3 regions of the Bacillus sp. TCT6 genome follow, and region 1 is predicted to be linked to each of the others. Evidence: predicted binding sites of a transcription regulator. Region 1 holds the regulator's gene; each other region holds the start of a gene.
What was found. The regulator Rex, encoded in region 1, represses fermentation and respiration genes when NADH is low (regulators of the CRP and FNR family bind a similar motif). The targets are predictions, from matches to a motif close to TTGTGAAATATTTCACAA.

Region 1 (3,291 bases):
GAAGCATCGAACGACGTGCTTCTTCACTAAATTTAATATCTTTTGCCATAATAATTGACCCCCTTGGATTTTTTAAGATTTATATAATTAACCGATAACTGCTAAGATGTCACTTTCACGTAAAATCAAGTAGTCTGTACCTTCATATTTCACTTCAGTACCTGCATATTTTGAGAAGATGATAAGATCACCTGCTGCTACCTCTAAAGCAACACGCTCACCATTTTCAAGCACTCGACCAGTACCTACTGCAACAACTTTACCCTCTTGTGGTTTTTCTTTTGCAGTGTCTGGTAATACAATACCACTTGCTGTTTTTTCTTCTGCTTGAACAAGCTCAATTACAACGCGATCACCTAATGGCTTTAGCATGAACAATAACCTCCTCATTTTGTTATGTAAATTTTATTTATTAGCACTCAAGTCACCCGAGTGCTAACACACTTATAATAATAAATAATCTCAATTTCTTTTGCAAGTAAAAAAATCATAATTTTTTCGCAAATTACTATATAAACTTTCTATATAGAATACTGCCTTTACTATATGAATCGTTGTTTCCCCTACTCGTATGTTACAATATGAAAGACACCCTAAGTTGTTTTCGCTAAACGTACAACTTTTTCCTGTCTCCTACTTTAATTTAAAATACGTATTTACAAAAAAATCATAATTCGAATGAAAGTTTATATCGTAGATAACATATTTACATGTTATCCTACCTCATCTCATACACTAGAGTTAGAAAGGATGGTTAAACCATTTGAAGAAACAATACTGGTGGATTATCGTTACATACATTTTAATGCAATTATCTGGCGCTGTTGGATTACCACTTCTCCTAAAAACAGGACTCTATGATAATAGAGGATTTACCATTGAGGAAAAAGGACAAATCATAATGGGACACTGGGCAATTATTAGCTTCTTTGTTGCATTATGTATCGTACTTTGGTTACTTAGAACAGATATTCGCGACAGACATTTAGATGCAACGCGCTCTTCTGTTCCAGCTACAATTGGGTGGATTTTCATCGGATTATTCTTAGCTTTCTTTTCACAAATAGTTGCCGGTATGATCGAGATGCAGCTACTAGGAATTAAACAAGGTTCAGAAAATACAATGAAACTGATGGAAATTGCACGAACTACTCCTTGGTTCCTTATTGTTGTATCTATAATCGGACCTATCTTAGAAGAAATCGTATTTAGAAAAATTCTATTCGGTGCACTTTATAAGAAGTTCAACTTCTTTATTGCAGCTATCATTAGTTCACTTGTATTCGCAGCAATTCATTTTGATTTTACTCACTTATTGGTATACACTGCTATGGGGCTCGTATTCGCCTTCTTATATGTGAAGACGAAGCGCATTATCGTTCCTATTGCAGCTCATGTTGCGATGAATACATTAGTCGCTATTGGGCAAATTTTTATGAGCAATGAGCAAATTCAAGAAATGATTAAAGAAGCTGAAAAAATGCAAGGATTTATCGGAGGATTTTTTGTATGAGAAACTCACCATTGTTCATGGCCGCATTATACTTCCTTCTTGGATGTATCTTTACACGCTTCGCCATTACGAACGTGACAGATACAATCTGGAATGTGTGGACAATACTATTTGCAGTTATGGCAACAATTGATTTTAATTTGGCACTTCGCCTTATATTAGTTAAATTCACAAAGAAGAAACAATAATAAAACGCAGAGGTCGCTTCCTCTGCGTTTTATTGTGGATAGTTTTTCAAAAAGTAAACTAATGTTTGTAACTCTACAGCTAAATCAATATGATGAATTCTAATATTCTCTGATACGTTTAATCGTGCTGGTGTGAAATTCAAAATACCGTGCACGCTCGTTTCAGCTAATCTATCTGCTACAGCTTGTGCTACTGTAGCCGGTACTGTTAATATTGCCACTTGTATATCATTTGATAATCTCTCTTCTAATTCATCTAAATGATATACAGGAATGCCCCCGATTTCTGTTCCAACTTTCTCTTCACTAACATCAAATGCCATTTCAATTTTTGTATTATTGTTTTTCGTGAAATTATAATGTAAGAAAGCGGTCCCTAAATTACCTACTCCAATAAGTGCTACACGCGTTATATCATCTTGATCAAGTGTTTCGCGGAAAAATGATAATAAATAATTTACGTTATATCCATATCCCTTTTTCCCTAATGCTCCAAAATACGAAAAATCTCTTCGTATTGTTGCGGAATCTACTTTTACCGCTTCACTCAATTCGGCCGATGAAACACGCTGCTTACCAGAAAGAGATAAGTTTTGGATAAATCGATAGTATAGAGGCAATCTTTTAGCAGTGGCTTGTGGAATCTTTTGCTGATCCATATGACCTCTCCTCTCTTCCTATCTTTATTCATATACTTTAATCAAATACAGAAGTTTAGCACTCATTAAATTCCTTGTATAATAAAGAGAAGAAGTATTCTCTCTTTATTTTAAACTATACACTATTTTTAGTATGATTGAGAAATATAAACATGGCAAAGTTAAGAAATTATTTGAGGTGAGAACATTGATTTTATTACAAGTAAATGGACTTTCGAAATTATACGGTGCAGAAACAATTCTTGCAAACATAAAATTGGAAGTACAAACAAAAGATCGTATCGCATTAGTTGGAAGGAATGGAGCTGGAAAATCTACATTATTAAAAATTATCGCTGGTGAGTTATCACATGATGGTGGCGAAATTATAAAACCGAAAGATGTCTCAATCGGGTATTTAGCTCAAAATACTGGCCTAGAAACGTCTTTAACAATTTGGGATGAAATGCTAACCGTCTTTACCCACTTACAGCAAATGGAGACAAAACTTCGAAAGCTTGAGCAAGAAATGGGAAAAGAAGAAAACTTTTCAAACGAAGCTATATATGAAAGATTGTTAGCTGATTATGACCAATTGCAACTCAATTATAAAGATCAAGGTGGATATCAATACGAAGCGGATATTCGCTCCATTTTAAGCGGCCTTGGCTTCCCAGTTGAAACACACCAGACGACGATCTCTACTTTAAGTGGCGGGCAAAAAACAAGATTAGCTCTCGGGAAATTATTATTAACAAAACCAGACTTACTTATTTTGGACGAGCCTACAAACCATTTAGACATTGAAACATTAACATGGCTTGAGCAATATTTACAAGGTTATCCTGGCGCAATATTAATCGTTTCCCATGACCGTTATTTCTTAGACAAACTCGTTACACAAGTATATGAAATTTCGAATAAAGAAAGCAGACGATTTGTTGGTAACTAC
Region 2 (3,291 bases), 4.5 Mb from region 1:
TGTAATGTCGCGAGGGTGTACAGGCGGTTCTGTGCTTTTTTGCATAGTAAATAGGCATACCCCGATTGTAAGAAAAACAGATGATAAAAGTGGCGCTGCTTCTGGGAAGAACATAACACTTAAACTGACAGATAATACAGGACCAATTATGAAGCAAATTTCGTCGACGACCGATTCGAAGGAAAATGCTGTATGCAATTTATGGGATCCGCGGTATAGTTTAGTCCAACGTGCACGTACCATAGCTGACATATTTGGCATACAACCTGCACATAAAGCGGATAGAAATAGCGTCCAATAAGGAGCTTCATATTTCGTACATAGAAGTAAGAGGATTGTAAAGAAAACGCTAATACCTGTAGTCGGAAGAAGTATGCGAGATTGCCCTAATTGATCAGCCATCCGAGAAATATGAGGAGCTAGTAAAGCTGATGATAATGTAAAGGTAGCTGCAACAGCTCCAGCAAGCCAATAGTCACCACTTACTTGAGATAACATGGTAACAATACCAATACCCATCATTGATATGGGCATACGAGCTATAAATCCTGCTAATGAGAATCCTTTTGTACCAGGAGCACTGAAAATCTCACGGTAGGAATTAAACATGATAATCACCACAATATTTGACGTGTACATATACATTCTTCATTCTTTTAACTCCTCCTCTGTTTCATTAATACCTTCTATAAAAAGGGGCAGTGAGTCAATGTAGGGTATAGGTAAGAAGTTATATTATCTTGTAAGCTAGAAATAATTGACATACGCACCGTATGCCAATATCATATTAACATACGGAGCGTATGTCAATTGAAATGTTTTATCTCTGGATAGAGCCGATGTTTAAAGGAGTTATTCTTTTATATAGAGAACGATACTATAGTGCAATTCATTTTGAATAAAGAGAATGAATAGAAGTAGGAGGAAAAGATGATTAAAAAAACGAGAGCAGAAATGATTACTGAAACACGTGCTAAATTGCTGTGGGCAGCAAGAGAGGCTTTTGGTACAGTTGGATATGTAAATACGTCTATGGATGATTTTACAGCATCTGTCGGTTTAACACGTGGTGCAATTTATCATCATTTTGGTGATAAAAAAGGATTGTTAGAAGCAGTTGTAAAAGAAATTGATATGGAAATGGATAATAAATTAGGGAAAGTATCAGATGAAGCGGAAGGAAAATGGGAAGGGTTTGTTGGGCGTTGTCGTGCATATTTAACGATGGCACTTAATCCAGAAATTCAGCGAATCGTACTTCGAGATGCACCAGCAGTATTAGGAACTAGTTATTATCAATCATCACAGTCACAATGTTTAGTGACGATGGCCGAGATGCTTCAGCAATTAATGAAGGACTGTATTATTGAAAAGACGGACTGTGAAGCTTTAGCAAGATTTATAAATGGCGGACTAGTGGACCTTGCTTGTTGGATTGCGAATTCTGAAGATGCAGAGGCACGGTTGTCTAAAGCTTTGCATAGCCTATCACTTATATTGAATGGTTTATTATTAGAAAAGAATGCATAATTTTAACGGATATTTTTTAATATATAGTAATGATTAAAAGGGAGGTGATAAAGTATAGGCTAATTCATTTATTTAACCGTATTCTATATAAGCTAATTGACGTCCATCTTGTAAGGGAATGATGTGATCAGTCAGTTTAATCTTATAATGTGATTACATTTTTTGTGAATGTTAGGATTTTTATTATAGAAAGTGAATTTAGTTACAGTGAGTAATTGAATCATACATTTTTATTCACAATCTAAAGAAAACACCTAATTTGGTATGGATTCCACACCTGATCTAACAACTTTACACTCTATGTGAAAAAGTTCACAAATAGGTCATAAATTGTGAAGTAATTCACAATAATACGTGCTACAATATGAATGTAAAGAAGTTAAACAACATTAAATTAGTATTTTAATTAATTACTTAAACAATCATAAAAAAATATATGTGAACAATAGAGAGGGGAAATTACCATGAAAAAAGGTATCAATCGTGTAGTATTAGTAGGAACAGGAGCTGTAGGTTGTAGTTACGCTTACTCAATGATCAACCAAGGTGTAGCTGAAGAATTCGTATTAGTAGATGTTAATGAAGCAAAAGCAGAAGGGGAAGCAATGGACTTAAGCCATGCGGTACCATTCTCTCCATCACCAACAAAAGTTTGGAGCGGTAGCTATGCAGATTGTAAAGATGCAGATCTAGTTGTTATCACTGCTGGGTTACCACAAAAGCCAGGTGAAACTCGTTTAGACTTAGTTGAGAAAAATACAAAGATCTTTAAACAAATCGTTCGCGGCATTATGGATAGCGGATTCGATGGAATCTTCTTAATCGCAACTAACCCGGTTGATATTTTAACTTACGTAACTTGGAAAGAATCTGGTTTACCGAAAGAGCGCGTAATCGGTTCTGGTACTACTTTAGACTCTGCTCGTTTCCGTTACATGTTAGGTGACTACTTAGATGTAGATCCACGTAACGTTCATGCTTACATCGTTGGTGAGCACGGTGACACTGAACTTCCAGTATGGAGCCACGCTACTATCGGTGTACAAAAACTAGAAACAATCTTAGCTAACAACGAACAGTACAAACAAGAAGACTTAGATAAAATCTTCGAAAATGTACGTGATGCAGCTTACCATATCATCGAACGTAAAGGTGCAACTTACTACGGAATCGGTATGTCACTACTTCGTGTAACTAAAGCGATCTTAAACAACGAGAACAGCGTATTAACTGTATCTGCATACCTTGAAGGTCAATACGGTGAGAAAGATGCTTACGTAGGTGTTCCAGCTGTTATTAACCGCGAAGGTGTACGTGAAATCGTAGAACTTGAGCTAAATGAAGAAGAAAAAGCGAAATTCGCTCATTCTGTAAAAGTATTAAAAGAAACTATGGCACCAGTACTATAATTAATTGCTAAATAATCCGGAAGTGGGGACCTGCTTCTTACTTCTGGATTTATATATAATTCAATATAAATTCCTTTTCCGGTTTCCCTTGTATATCCCCAATATACCCCTTTTGCTGGATAAGGGTCATTTATAGAAAAGAGCACTCTATTTTATATAGAGTGCTCTTTATGATTATTTTTTAGGTGTTAAACCTAACTTCTTTAAAATATCTGTCAGTGTACCGCTTTTTGATTTTTCTACAGGTGTTTGTGATTTAGATGCATCTGGACCTTTTTTCAAGAAGTTCTTTTCAACGAAGCGAATATCTTTTTCGTCGACAATTCCATCTTTATTAAGATCTCCGTCTTTT
Region 3 (3,291 bases), 4.0 Mb from region 1:
TGCAGCTTTAGAAGAAATGATTGCCGTATTAGAAAATGGTCATGCTGGATTTGCATTCGGTTCTGGAATGGCTGCTATTACAGCGACAATTATGTTGTTCTCAAAAGGTGACCACGTTATTTTAACAGATGATGTTTATGGTGGAACGTATCGTGTTATTACGAAAGTATTAAACCGCTTCGGTATTGAACATACATTTGTAGACACAACAAACTTAGAGGAAGTTGTAGAAGCAATTCGTCCAAATACGAAAGCGATCTATGTGGAAACACCAACGAACCCATTACTAAAAATTACTGATATTAAGAAAATATCTACTCTTGCTAAAGAGAAAGATTTATTAACAATTATTGATAATACATTCATGACGCCATATTGGCAGTCGCCGATTTCTTTAGGAGCAGACATTGTACTTCATAGTGCAACGAAATATTTAGGAGGTCATAGTGACGTAGTTGCAGGTCTAGTAGTGGTAAATAGCCCACAACTAGCAGAAGACCTTCACTTTGTACAAAACTCAACAGGAGGTATTCTTGGACCACAAGATAGCTTCTTACTACTTCGCGGTTTAAAAACATTGGGAATTCGTATGGAAGAACATGAAACGAATTCACGCGCTATTGCTGAATTTTTAAATAATCATCCAAAAGTAAATAAAGTATATTACCCAGGTCTTGAATCACATCAAAACCACGAATTAGCAACAGAACAAGCAAATGGATTTGGTGCTATTATTTCGTTTGATGTAGATAGTGAGGAAACATTAAATAAAGTACTTGAGAAACTGCAATACTTTACACTTGCTGAAAGCCTAGGAGCAGTAGAAAGTTTAATTTCTATCCCATCTCAAATGACACATGCATCAATCCCAGCAGATCGCCGTAAAGAATTAGGAATTACAGATACATTAATTCGTATTTCTGTCGGTATTGAAGATGGTGAAGATTTAATTGAAGATTTAGCACAAGCGCTAGCATAATAAAAATGCACTGCTAATGTGGAGCAGTGCATTTTTATTATGTTAATTTGTGAAATTTTTCACAAATTAGACATACACAAATGAAATGAATTCATGTATATTGAATTCATGAAATGTTATTCATAAATAAACTTGTGAAATACTTCACAAACAATGGGATTCATGTAGGACGGTAACTCTATTTTTTTCGCTAATCGGGACTTATTATGACCTATAGGGACTTATAAAGACCGTGATAACAGAATAGGAGGAAATTTACATGGTAGTCAAAGAGAAAGTTGTAAATGAAATGCAAGAGGTAAAAGAGATGATTGATACGTTAGTAAATAACGGTCAACAAGCTTTACAAACATTAGAAAGTTTTACACAAGAGCAGATTGACAACATTGTTCATGAAATGGCATTAGCAGGTGTTGATCAACATATGCCACTTGCAAAATTGGCTGTTGAAGAAACAGGCCGTGGTGTCTATGAAGACAAATGCATTAAAAATATTTTTGCCACTGAATATATTTGGCATAGTATAAAGCAAGATAAAACGGTAGGAATTATTCACGAAGATCCTCATGAAGAAATAATAGAAATTGCAGAACCTGTCGGTGTAGTAGCTGGGGTAACACCAGTAACGAATCCAACGTCGACAACAATGTTTAAAGCGTTGATTGCGATAAAAACGAGAAATCCAATTATTTTCGCATTTCATCCTTCTGCACAAAATTGTTCGGTGGCAGCAGCGAAAACCGTATATGATGCAGCAATGAAAGCTGGTGCACCAAAACATTGTATTCAATGGATTGAAAGACCGTCTGTCGAAGCGACGAAACAATTAATGAACCATGATGGTGTGGCACTCGTTCTAGCAACTGGAGGCGCTGGTATGGTGAAATCAGCTTACTCTACTGGAAAACCAGCGCTAGGTGTAGGTCCTGGTAATGTACCGTGTTATATAGAAAAATCAGCACATGTAAAACGAGCTGTTAATGATTTAATTTTATCGAAAACATTTGATAACGGTATGATTTGTGCATCGGAACAAGCAATCATTGTCGATAAAGAAATCTATGATGATGTTAAAACAGAAATGATCGAAAACAATTGTTACTTTGTAACAGAAGAAGAAAGAAAAAAATTAGAAAAGCTCGTTATTAATGAAAATACATGTGCAGTAAATAGTGATATTGTAGGAAAATCAGCACAGTATATTGCCGAATTAGTTGGGATTACTGTTCCTGAACATACAAAAATGCTTGTAGCTGAAATTCAAGGTATCGGAGCAGCATACCCGTTATCTCGTGAGAAACTGAGCCCAGTATTAGCCTGTGTGAAGGCGAATTCATTAGAAAAAGGATTTACATATTGCGAAGAAATGTTGAACCTCGGTGGTTTAGGACATTCAGCAGTTATTCATTCTACAAATAAAGAAGTGCAAAAGCAATTTGGATTACGTATGAAAGCTTGCCGTCTCATTGTAAATGCACCTTCATCACAAGGTGGAATAGGGGATATATATAACGGATTTATTCCATCACTTACACTTGGTTGTGGTTCTTACGGAAAAAATTCAGTTTCCCAAAATGTAACAGCGACTCATTTATTAAATATAAAAAGGCTGGCAAATAGAAAAAAGAATATGCAGTGGTTCAAATTGCCACCAAAAATTTATTTTGAAAAACATGCTACAGCGTATTTAGCAAATATGCCTAACATTTCACGTGCATTTATTGTAACGGATCCTGGAATGGTTGAACATGGCTATGTGGATACAGTCACGCACTATTTAAACAAGCATGCAAATGATGTGAAAATTGAAGTTTTCTTTGAGGTCGAACCAGATCCATCAGATGAAACTGTCTTTAAAGGTGCGGAAATGATGAGAAGCTTTAAGCCAGATGTAATTATCGCACTTGGTGGTGGTTCAGCTATGGATGCAGCAAAAGGAATGTGGTTATTCTATGAGCATCCAGAAACGACATTCTATGGCATTAAACAGAAGTTTTTAGATATAAGAAAACGTACATGTAAATATCCGGAATTAGGAAATAAGGCACAGTTTGTTGCGATTCCAACAACATCAGGAACAGGATCAGAAGTGACACCATTTGCGGTTATTACAGATAAGAAAAATAATATAAAGTATCCGCTCGCAGATTATGAATTAACACCAGATGTAGCAATTGTTGATCCGCAATTTGTAATGACAGTACCACCACATGTAACAGCAGATACTGGTATGGATGTTTTAACACATGCAATTGAGGCGTATGTGTCTGTTATGGCAAATGACTATACAGATGGATTAGCATTAAAAGCTA

Region 2: the regulator Rex is predicted to act here: its motif matches at 1,861-1,878, upstream of AC0ONG_RS23190 (L-lactate dehydrogenase).
Region 3: the regulator Rex is predicted to act here: its motif matches at 1,112-1,129, upstream of adhE (bifunctional acetaldehyde-CoA/alcohol dehydrogenase).

Annotation. Positions count from the first base shown of each region.
Region 1 is NZ_JBVYHX010000001.1:4,466-7,756, reverse strand. It holds gene groL (chaperonin GroEL) at 1-49, opposite strand, end outside; gene groES (co-chaperone GroES) at 88-372, opposite strand; gene AC0ONG_RS00040 (CPBP family intramembrane glutamic endopeptidase) at 764-1,513, shown strand; gene AC0ONG_RS00035 (YdiK family protein) at 1,510-1,701, shown strand; gene AC0ONG_RS00030 (redox-sensing transcriptional repressor Rex) at 1,731-2,360, opposite strand; gene AC0ONG_RS00025 (ABC-F family ATP-binding cassette domain-containing protein) at 2,548-3,291, shown strand, end outside.
Region 2 is NZ_JBVYHX010000001.1:4,522,708-4,525,998, reverse strand. It holds gene AC0ONG_RS23200 (MFS transporter) at 1-609, opposite strand, end outside; gene AC0ONG_RS23195 (TetR/AcrR family transcriptional regulator) at 931-1,530, shown strand; gene AC0ONG_RS23190 (L-lactate dehydrogenase) at 1,995-2,939, shown strand; partial or broken gene AC0ONG_RS23185 (dockerin type I domain-containing protein) at 3,114-3,291, opposite strand, start outside.
Region 3 is NZ_JBVYHX010000001.1:4,026,335-4,029,625, reverse strand. It holds gene AC0ONG_RS20575 (bifunctional cystathionine gamma-lyase/homocysteine desulfhydrase) at 1-979, shown strand, start outside; gene adhE (bifunctional acetaldehyde-CoA/alcohol dehydrogenase) at 1,239-3,291, shown strand, end outside.